One region of the Actinoallomurus acanthiterrae genome, then DNA from elsewhere that is predicted to be linked to it. Evidence: riboswitches for the same ligand, from Rfam matches in the RefSeq annotation. Region 1 holds a riboswitch; the other holds the start of a gene.

The links. A riboswitch is a leader RNA that binds a small molecule or an ion and turns the genes downstream of it on or off. The one in region 1 is predicted to bind cobalamin.
Region 2: another riboswitch for cobalamin. It lies ahead of ACYVF7_RS14175 (magnesium chelatase subunit D family protein); the one in region 1 lies ahead of bluB (5,6-dimethylbenzimidazole synthase).

Annotation. Positions count from the first base shown of each region.
Region 1 is NZ_BAAHCO010000001.1:6,237,707-6,242,361, forward strand. It holds gene ACYVF7_RS29625 (transmembrane-type terpene cyclase) at 184-957, shown strand; gene ACYVF7_RS29630 (ferredoxin) at 954-1,205, shown strand; gene ACYVF7_RS29635 (cytochrome P450) at 1,225-2,415, shown strand; cobalamin riboswitch at 2,447-2,641, shown strand; gene bluB (5,6-dimethylbenzimidazole synthase) at 2,675-3,295, shown strand; gene ACYVF7_RS29645 (PadR family transcriptional regulator) at 3,635-4,210, shown strand; gene ACYVF7_RS29650 (sulfatase family protein) at 4,207-4,655, shown strand, end outside.
Region 2 is NZ_BAAHCO010000001.1:2,911,407-2,916,061, reverse strand. It holds gene ACYVF7_RS14175 (magnesium chelatase subunit D family protein) at 1-1,990, opposite strand, end outside; cobalamin riboswitch at 2,050-2,171, opposite strand; gene ACYVF7_RS14170 (LLM class F420-dependent oxidoreductase) at 2,390-3,418, shown strand; gene ACYVF7_RS14165 (DUF6504 family protein) at 3,439-3,714, opposite strand; gene ACYVF7_RS14160 (hypothetical protein) at 3,893-4,168, opposite strand; partial or broken gene ACYVF7_RS14155 (helix-turn-helix domain-containing protein) at 4,487-4,655, shown strand, end outside.

The sequences.
Region 1 (4,655 bases):
TCGTCCGGCGTCCCTTCCTCATCGACGTGGCGTGCGACGCCAACGAGATACCTTCGCCGGCCCAGGGCCGCCCGGCGGCGACCCAGGTCACCGGCTACCTCCTCGCCCTGGCCCGCGAGGGCCGCGCCGGCTTCGAGGCGGCGGCCCTGAGGACGGCCCCCTCACCTCCGGAAGGATCCGATCGTGATCGGTATCGTCATCCAGTCGTTCGCCGGCCTGCTGTGGACCGTGGCGTACATCCTGATCATCCGCGAGGGCGGCCGCAGCCGCGTGTACGGCATGCCGATCGTCGCGCTCAGCGCCAACCTGGCCTGGGAGTTCTTCTACACGTTCGTCGCGCTGCCGCCGCACCACGACCCGGTCAAGCTGGCCGCGCAGTTCGTCGTCAACTTCGTGTGGTTCGCCTTCGACCTCGTCATCCTCTGGCAGACGCTGCGGTACGGGCCGGCGCAGTTCTCGTGGCTGGTGTCCTGGTGTGGCCGGGCCGGCTTCTACGCGATGTTCGCGGCCTCGCTGGCCATCACCGGCGCCACCGTGGTCCTCCTGAACGAGGAGTTCCACGACGTGTACGGCGTGCGTGCCTCGTTCGTGCAGAACCTCGCCATGTCGGGCCTGTTCCTCGGCATGCTGAACGCCCGGCGCTCGCTCGCCGGCCAGTCGCTCGGCATCGCCCTGTCCAAGATGGGCGGCACGCTGCTCGCCGCGCTCGGAGTGCTGTTCTATCCCCCCGCGCCGGTGTACCGGCACTCCACACTGCTGCCGTTCCTCTATGTCGCCATCTTCGCGCTCGACCTGACCTACACCTGGATGGTCCGGCGCCTCGGCAGGACCCCGGCCACGGACGCCGCCGCCGGGACCACGGCGGCGCCCGTGGACACCGGAACCCCGCCGCTCCCCGCGAACGGCGCCCTCGAGCCGCCGCTCACCCCGCTCGGGCGCCGGGACCGCTCCCGATGACCCGGCCGTCCGATGAAACCGAGGCCGCCGGCCCCTGGCAGGTCGAGGTCGCCCCGCACTGCGTCGGCAGCGGGATGTGCGCCGGCACCGCGCCGGAGTACTTCCGGCTCCACGGCCCGCGATCGCGGCCCCTTCGCCCGCGCTCCGCGCCGGACCCGAAGCTCATCGCCATCGCCGAGTCATGTCCGGTGGAGGCGATCCGCATTAGCACGGCGGACGGCGTTGTGCTGGCCCCCGAAGACGACTGAACCGGAGAAAGGACAGGACATGACCGCACCGGACTACCCATTCGGCGACGGAACCCGGCTGGAGATGGAACCGGAGTACGGCCGCCTGCGGAAGACCGAACCGATCAGCAGGGTCCGGCTGCCGTACGGCGGCGACGCCTGGCTCGTCACGCGGTACGACGACGTCCGCCAAGTGCTGACCGACCAGCGGTTCAGCGCCCGCGCGATGACGTCGAGCCAGGACCCGCCCCGATTCACCCCGATGCCGCTGTTCCCGGCCGGGGTGATGAGCATGGACCCGCCCGAGCACACGCGCATCCGCAGCCTGGTGTCCAAGGCGTTCACGGCCCGGCGCGTCGAAGCGCTGCGGCCCCGGATCACTGCGATCGCGGACGACCTCGCCGATCGCCTGCTCGCGCAGGGACCGCCGGCGGATCTGGTGGCGCTGTTCGCCCTGCCGCTCCCGGTCACGGTCATCTGCGAGCTGCTCGGCGTCCCCTTCGAAGACCGAAATCGGTTCCGGGTGCTGTCGGACGCGCTGCTGTCCACGACCGCGCTCCCGATGGAGGAGATCGGGGCGGCGGTGGCGGAGCTCAACGAGTACCTCGCCGGCCTCATCGCGCTGCGGCGCGAGGCATCCCGGGACGATCTGCTCACCGCGCTCGTGCAGGCGCGGGACCAGGAGGACCGGCTCTCCGAGCAGGAACTCGTGGAGTTCAGCGTCGGGCTTCTGGTAACCGGCCACGAGACCGCGGCGACCCAGATCGCCGACTTCGCCTACGTCCTCGCCCGGCATCCGGACCAGCTCGCCGCGCTCCGCGCCGACCCGTCCCTGGTGCCGCAGGCGGTGGAGGAACTGCTCCGGCACACACCGCTCGGCGCGGTCAGCGGCATCCCCCGCATGGCGGTCGAGGACGTCAAGCTCGGCGACGTGCTGATCCGGGCGGGCGAGGCGGTGATCCCGTCCATCAATTCCGCCAACCACGACGAGGGGGTGTTCGACCACCCAGAGGCCCTCGACATCCGCCGAGAGGCGAATCCGCACATCGCGTTCGGCCACGGCGTGCACTTCTGTCTCGGCTCGCAGCTTGCCCGGGCCGAGCTGCAGGTCGCGCTGGAGACGCTGGTGACGCGCCTGCCCGGGCTGCGGATCGAGGTCGCGGACCAGGATCTCGCCTGGAAGACGGGCCTGCTGATCCGCGGCTTCCGGGAACTGCCCGTCTCCTGGTGATCGGGGGCGGCGGGGATTGATACGCTCGCGGCGGCATGAACTGACGCGAGGTGCCCCTACGAGGGGAGAATCGGGAAGCCGGTGAAATTCCGGCACGGGCCCGCCGCGGTAACCGGGGAGCCGCCGTCCACGCGCACACGCGCAGCCACTGGCCGCCAGGCCGGGAAGGCGGATGGTCAGGCATCGATCCGGAAGTCCGAAGACCGGCCTCGCTCCACCGGCCACCGCCAAGGTGGCCTGACGCAGCGGGAGCCTGCCCATGAACCCCGGCATCTACGACGTGGTCCACCGTCGCCGTGACGTGCGCGCCCAGTTCACCGGCGCGCCGATACCAGAAGACGTCATCCACCGGATCCTGACGGCCGCGCACGCCGCGCCCAGCGTCGGGCTCTCCCAACCCTGGGACTTCATCATCGTGGCGGACCCGGCCGTCCGGCACGCCTTCTACGACCACGTCCAGCACGAACGCGCCACGTTCACCGCCACCCTCACCACAGCCGCCGCCGACCGTTTCGCCCGGATAAAGATCGACGGTGTACTGGAGAGCAGCCTGTCGATCGTGGTCACCTACGATCCCGACCGAGGCAGCCCCGCGGTCTTGGGCCGACACGCCATCGCCGACGCGGGACTGTACTCGGTCTGCCTGGCCATCCAGAACCTCTGGCTGGCCGCCACCGCCGAAAACCTCGGCGTCGGCTGGGTCTCCTTCTACCGCGAACCGCATCTGCGTCAACTGCTCGGTATCCCGACCGGGATCCGGCCCGTCGCCTGGCTGTGTCTCGGGCCGGTCACCCACCTGGAACCCGTACCGGACCTCGAACAGCACGGCTGGCGCCACCGCCGCCCCCTGGAGACCACGATCCACCACGACCACTGGTGAGCCCCGCAGCGCGTCATCGTAGGTCCACGGCGACGACCCGGGATGGCCGCCGTACTCGTCGTCCCGGTCGGTCATGGTGTTCGACACCGAACCCACCGTCGTCAGCGGAGGCTACGACTCGGCCCGCGCGCTCGCGCCGCGCTGACCCCGACCTCATCCAGGTACAGCCCTCGCCCAACGGGTCCTTGCGGGAAAAGCTCTCGGCAGTATATGCACACGGCCATAGCCACAGTCTCTGGCGCATGGCCCTGGCACGTCCGGCTCCCCCAGCACCATCCGCCTGACATGCAGTATCCGGGCATGTGATCACTTGACTTTCCATTGGCTCGCTATAGCCTAGTGCACATAGATACCACGACTCATCTCACCAACACCGAGGCGATCGTCCTCGGCGTTCTGGCACGCCGACCCGCCTCCGGCTACGACCTGCGGGCGTGGCTCGAAAGGCATGGCATCTTCCTCGGCTACCGGGCCTCGTTGTCGCCGATCTACCGCACGCTGGCGAGGCTGGAGCAACAGGGCCATCTGCAGCACCGGCTCGAGGACCGTCCCGCCGGCCCGGACGCGAAGGTGTACCGGCTGACCGCGGTGGGACGGCGGGCCGTCGTGGCCTGGGCGCGTTCCCCGTTCACGCCGTCACCCCGGCCGATGGACCCGGACTTCACGATCCGGTTCGTCCTCGGCGGGCAGTTCGGCAAGGACATCGCCGTCGAGGTCCTGCGCACGGAGCTGGAGTACCGGCTGAAGCAGAAGACCGGACCGGACATGACGCCCGCGCCTGCCACCGGCCCGATCCCGGAGCTCGACCCGGATTGGTGTGCCGAAGTACAGACCCTGGCCCACGAGCGCGGGTACGCCTCGACGGCCGCCTACATCGCCTGGCTCGAGCTCACCCTCGCCCGTTTGGAGAGATGATGCGGATCATCTACGTCGACGTCGACACCCTTCGCGCCGACCACACCGGGCCCTACGGATACGCCCGGCCGACGACCCCGAACCTCGACCGGCTCGCGGAGCGCAGCGTCGTCTTCGACCACTACTACGCGTCGGACTCGCCCTGCCTCCCGTCGCGCACCGCGCTCACCAGCGGTCAGTTCGGCATCACCAACGGCGTGATCGGCCACTGGGGCGAATCGGCCCGGTTCCGGCTCGACACCGGGCACGGCGCGCCGGAGGAGCGCCCCCTCCTGGGGCAGCACCTACAGCGACACGGGCACTACCTGGCCGCGGTGTCGATGTTCGCCGAGCGGCACCGGGCGTACTTCTTCCTGGGCAACTTCCGTGAGTCGGTACGGGCCACCGACCGGCTCACGGACGAGACCGCGGAGGAGATCAACGAGGTGGCCTTCGACTGGCTGCG
Region 2 (4,655 bases), 3.3 Mb from region 1:
CGCCGCGCAGCAGTTCGGCGGCGCGCAGCGCGTCGGCGGGTGAGCCGTGGGTCGCCCGGCCGTCGGTCACGAGGACGAGCAGCGGGCGGCGGGCGGGGTCGCGCAGGCGTTCGGCGCGCAGCACGTCGGCGGCGCGCAGCAGGCCCGCGGCGAGCGGGGTACGCCCGCCGGTGGGCAGCGTCTCGAGGCGGCGGGCCCCGGCCTCGACCGAGGAGGTGGGGGGCAGCGCGAGCTCGGCGGACCTGCCCCGGAAGGTGATCAGGCCGACCTTGTCGCGGCGCTGGTAGGCGTCGAGGAGGAGGCTGAGCACGGCGCCCTTCACGGCGCGCATCCGCTGCCGGGCGGCCATCGAGCCGCTCGCGTCGACGACGAACAGCACCAGGTTGCCCTCCCGGCCCTCCCGGACGCGTTCGCGCAGGTCACCGGAGCGGATCACCAGCCCGGCGCCGGTGCGGCCGCGGGCGCGCTGGTGCGGGGCGGCGGCGAGGAGCGTCGCGGTCAGGTGCAGCGAACGCGTGCCCCGGCGCGCGCCGGTCGTCCGGCCGTACGGCGTGCGGGCGCGCGAGCGGCGGCCCGGCGCGCCGTCGCCGAGACCCGGCACGGTGAACACCCGCGTCCGGAAGACGGCGTCGGCGGGTGCCGGTTCCGGGGAGTCCACCCGGGTGCGCTCGCCGTCGTCCTCGCCCGCGTCCCCGCCCGACAGCGCCTGCTCGATGTCGACCAGCGCCCCCTCGGGGGCGTGCCGCCCGTCGGAGTCGCCGGACCCGTCCGGGCCGGAGCCGTCCGGGCCGGGACCGTCGGGACCGCCGTCGGGGTCGTCGTCGGGGTCCTCGTCGCCGGAGTCGCGCCGGGAGCCCCACTCGACGGTGGTGTCCGGGTCGGGGCCGGTGTCCGGACCGGGTGCGGGGTCCGGCTCGCTCCCCGTGCGCGGCTGGGGCACGTCCGGAAGGGAGGAGCCGGGGTCGTCGTCGGAGTCGTAGTCGGCGGTGCTGTCGAGGACGTCGTCGAGCTTGTCCTCGTCCAGGCCCGGCGCGTCGAAGGGGTCGCGGCGGCGCCGGTGTGGGAGGGCGAGCCGGGCGGCGACGCGGACGTCGGCGGCGGTGACGACGGTCCGGGCGTGCCAGGCGGCGAGGGCCATCGCGGCGCGGGCCATCACGATGTCGGCGCGCAGCCCGTCCACCTCGAACGCGGCGCACACCGCCGTGATCTGGCGCAGCGCGCCGTCCGGAAGCACGACCTCGGAGAGCCTGGCGCGTGCCTGGCCGATCCGCCAGGCCAGCTCGGCCTCGGCCCGCGCCCAGCCGAGCGTGAACGTCGCGGGATCGGCCTCGAAGGCCAGGCGCCGCCGGACGACCTCCGCCCGCTCCTCCGGGTCCCGGGTGGCCGTCACCTCCACCGTCAGGCCGAACCTGTCGAGCAGCTGCGGCCGCAGCTCGCCCTCTTCGGGGTTCATCGTGCCGACCAGCAGGAACCGGGAGGCGTGCCGGATGGAGACGCCCTCGCGCTCGACGTACGACTGCCCCATCGCGGCGGCGTCGAGGAGGAGGTCGACGAGGTGGTCGTGGAGCAGGTTCACCTCGTCGACGTACAGGACGCCGCGGTGGGCCTCGGCCAGCAGGCCGGGCTGGTACGCCTGGACGCCCTCGGTCAGGGCGCGTTCGAGGTCGAGCGAGCCGGTGAGGCGGTCCTCGGCGGCGCCGATCGGCAGCTCCACGAGTCGCGCCGACCGGACCAGCGTGCCGCCGTCCTCGCCGTGCGGCCCGTCGGGGCACTGCGGGTCCGGCGCCTGCGGGTCGCAGGAGAACCGGCAGTCCTCCACGACCGTGACGTCCGGCAGCAGCGCGGCGAGGCCGCGCACGATGGTGGACTTGGCGGTGCCCTTCTCGCCACGGACCAGCACGCCGCCGACGGCCGGGGAGATCGCGTTGATCAGGAGGGCGAGTTTGAGGTCGTCCAGCCCCGTGATGGCGGAGAACGGATAGGTGTTCACCCGGTGGTCGTCCTTTCCTCGGGTTAACGCGCCCGTAGGTGGTCTGGCATCGGCGACCGGAGTCTCCTGGCTCCCGGCTCGTCGCCCACCCTCGGCCTTCCGGCTCACGCCGTGGCCTTTCGTAAGGAAGAACTCCCCGGTCACAGTTGCGCGACAGCCCCGGATTCGCACCGGGTTCCTCCGCGTATCGCCGGGAGACAGCATGACATATCCGGTCTGGCCCGCGACACCGCAGGTCCGGAGCAGGGCCTCGGCGCACAGGCCGGCGCCGCACACCCGCACCGCCCCCCGTACGGCCGCCACGCCTGTACGGCCGCCGCGGCCGTGCGGTCGGGCCCGTGCCGGATCGACGTCGATCTGCTTGAATAGAACGCGTTCTAGTTTTGAGGAGGCGCGCGGATGAGGCTCGGCATCAACGTCGGCTACTGGCAGCGGGATCCGGAGGACGCCACCGAGACGGTGCTGGCGGCCGAACGGCTCGGCTATGAGTACGTCTTCACCGCGGAGGCGTACGGCTCCGACGCCTTCACCACGCTCGCCTGGTATGGCGCCCGGACGTCGCGCATCAAGCTGGGCACGGCGGTGGTCCAGATGTCCGCCCGCACCCCCGCCGCGACCGCCATGCACGCGCTGACGCTCGACGCGCTGTCCGGCGGCCGGCTCACCCTCGGCATCGGCGCGTCCGGCCCCCAGGTCGTCGAGGGCTGGTACGGCGTGCCGTTCGCCCGGCCGCTGGAGCGCACGCGCGAGTACGTCCGGATCCTGCGGGACGTCTGGCGGCGCGAGGAGCCGGTGACCTCCACCGGCCCCCACTACCCGCTGCCGCTGCCGCCGTCGGCGTACGGTCCCGGCCGCGTCACCGGTCTCGGCAAGCCGCTCAAGTCGATCGTCCATCCCGTACGCCCGCGGATCCCGGTCTACCTCGGCGCGGAGGGCCCGAAGAACATCGCCCTCGCCACCGAGATCGCGGACGGCTGGCTGCCCCTCTTCGTCGATCCGACCCGGATCGAGGCGGTGTTCGGGGCGTCGCTGGCGGGCCGCCGGGAGGGGTTCGACGTCGCCGCGACCGTGACGACGATCGTGACGGACGACCTGGCGACCGCGCTGGAGTTCGCCAAGATCCCGCTGGCGTTCTACATCGGCGGGATGGGCGCCAAGGACCGCAACTTCCACCTCGACCTGATCGGGCGGCTGGGCTACGCCGAGGAGGCCGTACGCGTGCAGGAGCTGTTCCTGTCCGGCCGGCGCGACGAGGCGATCAAGGCGGTGCCGGACGAGCTGGCCGACTCCATCTCCCTGCTCGGTCCGATCGGCCGCATCAAGGAACGCCTCCGCCTGTGGCAGGACTCACCCGTGACCACGCTCCTCATCGCCGGGGTGAAGGACGAGCCGACCCTGAAGGCCATCCGCGACCTCGTCGAGTCCTGAACTCCCTCGAGGGCGCGTCGTCAGTTCCAGGCGCGGGAGAGCATCCAGGTGCCGGTCTCCTGGTCGTGACGCAGCTCGTACACGCCGATCGCCCGGTCCGGAGTGGCCTCGACGCGCCAGAACTCCCGCTCGACGCCTTCCGGGGCCTCGGGGTGCCGCTCGTGCCACCAGTCGCGGGTGGTGACCCAGCGGTCCAGGACGCGCAGCACCGTGTAGAGCCGGCCGCGCCAGACGAAGCGCGAGGGCCTGCCGTCGCTGAGCCAGACCTCGACCGGGTCGCCGTACACCCGGCTCATCGGCCGCCACCCGGCGCGTCTTCACGCCCCGCGAACCCATCGCTCGCTCCGCCCACGCGGGCCGCCCACCTTCCGGATCGATGACAGGGAGTGAGCCTGGGGGAAGGCAGGCGACAAGTTCGAACATACGTTCGGAAGTAGCTTTTGTAAAGTGCCTACCGCCGGGCGATCTCGCGGCTCAGCGACCGAGGGAGTGCGCGATCGCTTCGGCGGCGCGCACGGGGTCGGCGGCGTCCGCCTGGCCGCCCCGGCCCCACAGGTACGACCAGGCGATCCGGGACGTCGGCATGGCGACCACCATCACGCTCCGCCCGCCGGTCGGGTCGACCACGCGCAGCATGGACTCCTCGGCCCCGACCAGCACGCCACGCAGACCGCGGACCTCGACCTCGCGGGCGAGTGCCTCCAGGTGGCGACGCCGCGGCCCGGACGGGGAATCCGCAGTGGCGGCCATGGGTTGCCACCCCTCTCGCGCTTGGACGATACGGCAGGAAGGGGTACGCCCTAGGGCGTTCAACAGGTAAGGTGCCATCCGGTGGCAAAAGGTGCCCAGATGGCAACGGTGAGTGACCTTCCCTGTCAGGATGTCCTCCCCCACTTTGACGTGCAAGTATTTTCGGACAAATAGATCAGACGGATTCGGCATCACCCGTGCACAGTTCAACGGCCCCTACGCGGTCCGGCCGAGGGTTTCGGCCTCACCCACCGCAGCCCACCACCGGTCCCCCCTCTTGTCGCCATTCCCGCAGGACGCTCGCCATGGAGGTGCCCCATGTCCGATGGTCGTAGCCCCACCGTTCGCCGTCGCCGGCTCGGGATGGAACTGCGGAGGCTCCGCGAAGCCGCGGGTCTCATGATCGAAGACGTCGCGAAGCACCTCGAGTGCTCGATGTCACGCGTCAGTCGCATCGAGACCGGCAAGTCGGTGGCGCGCATCCGCG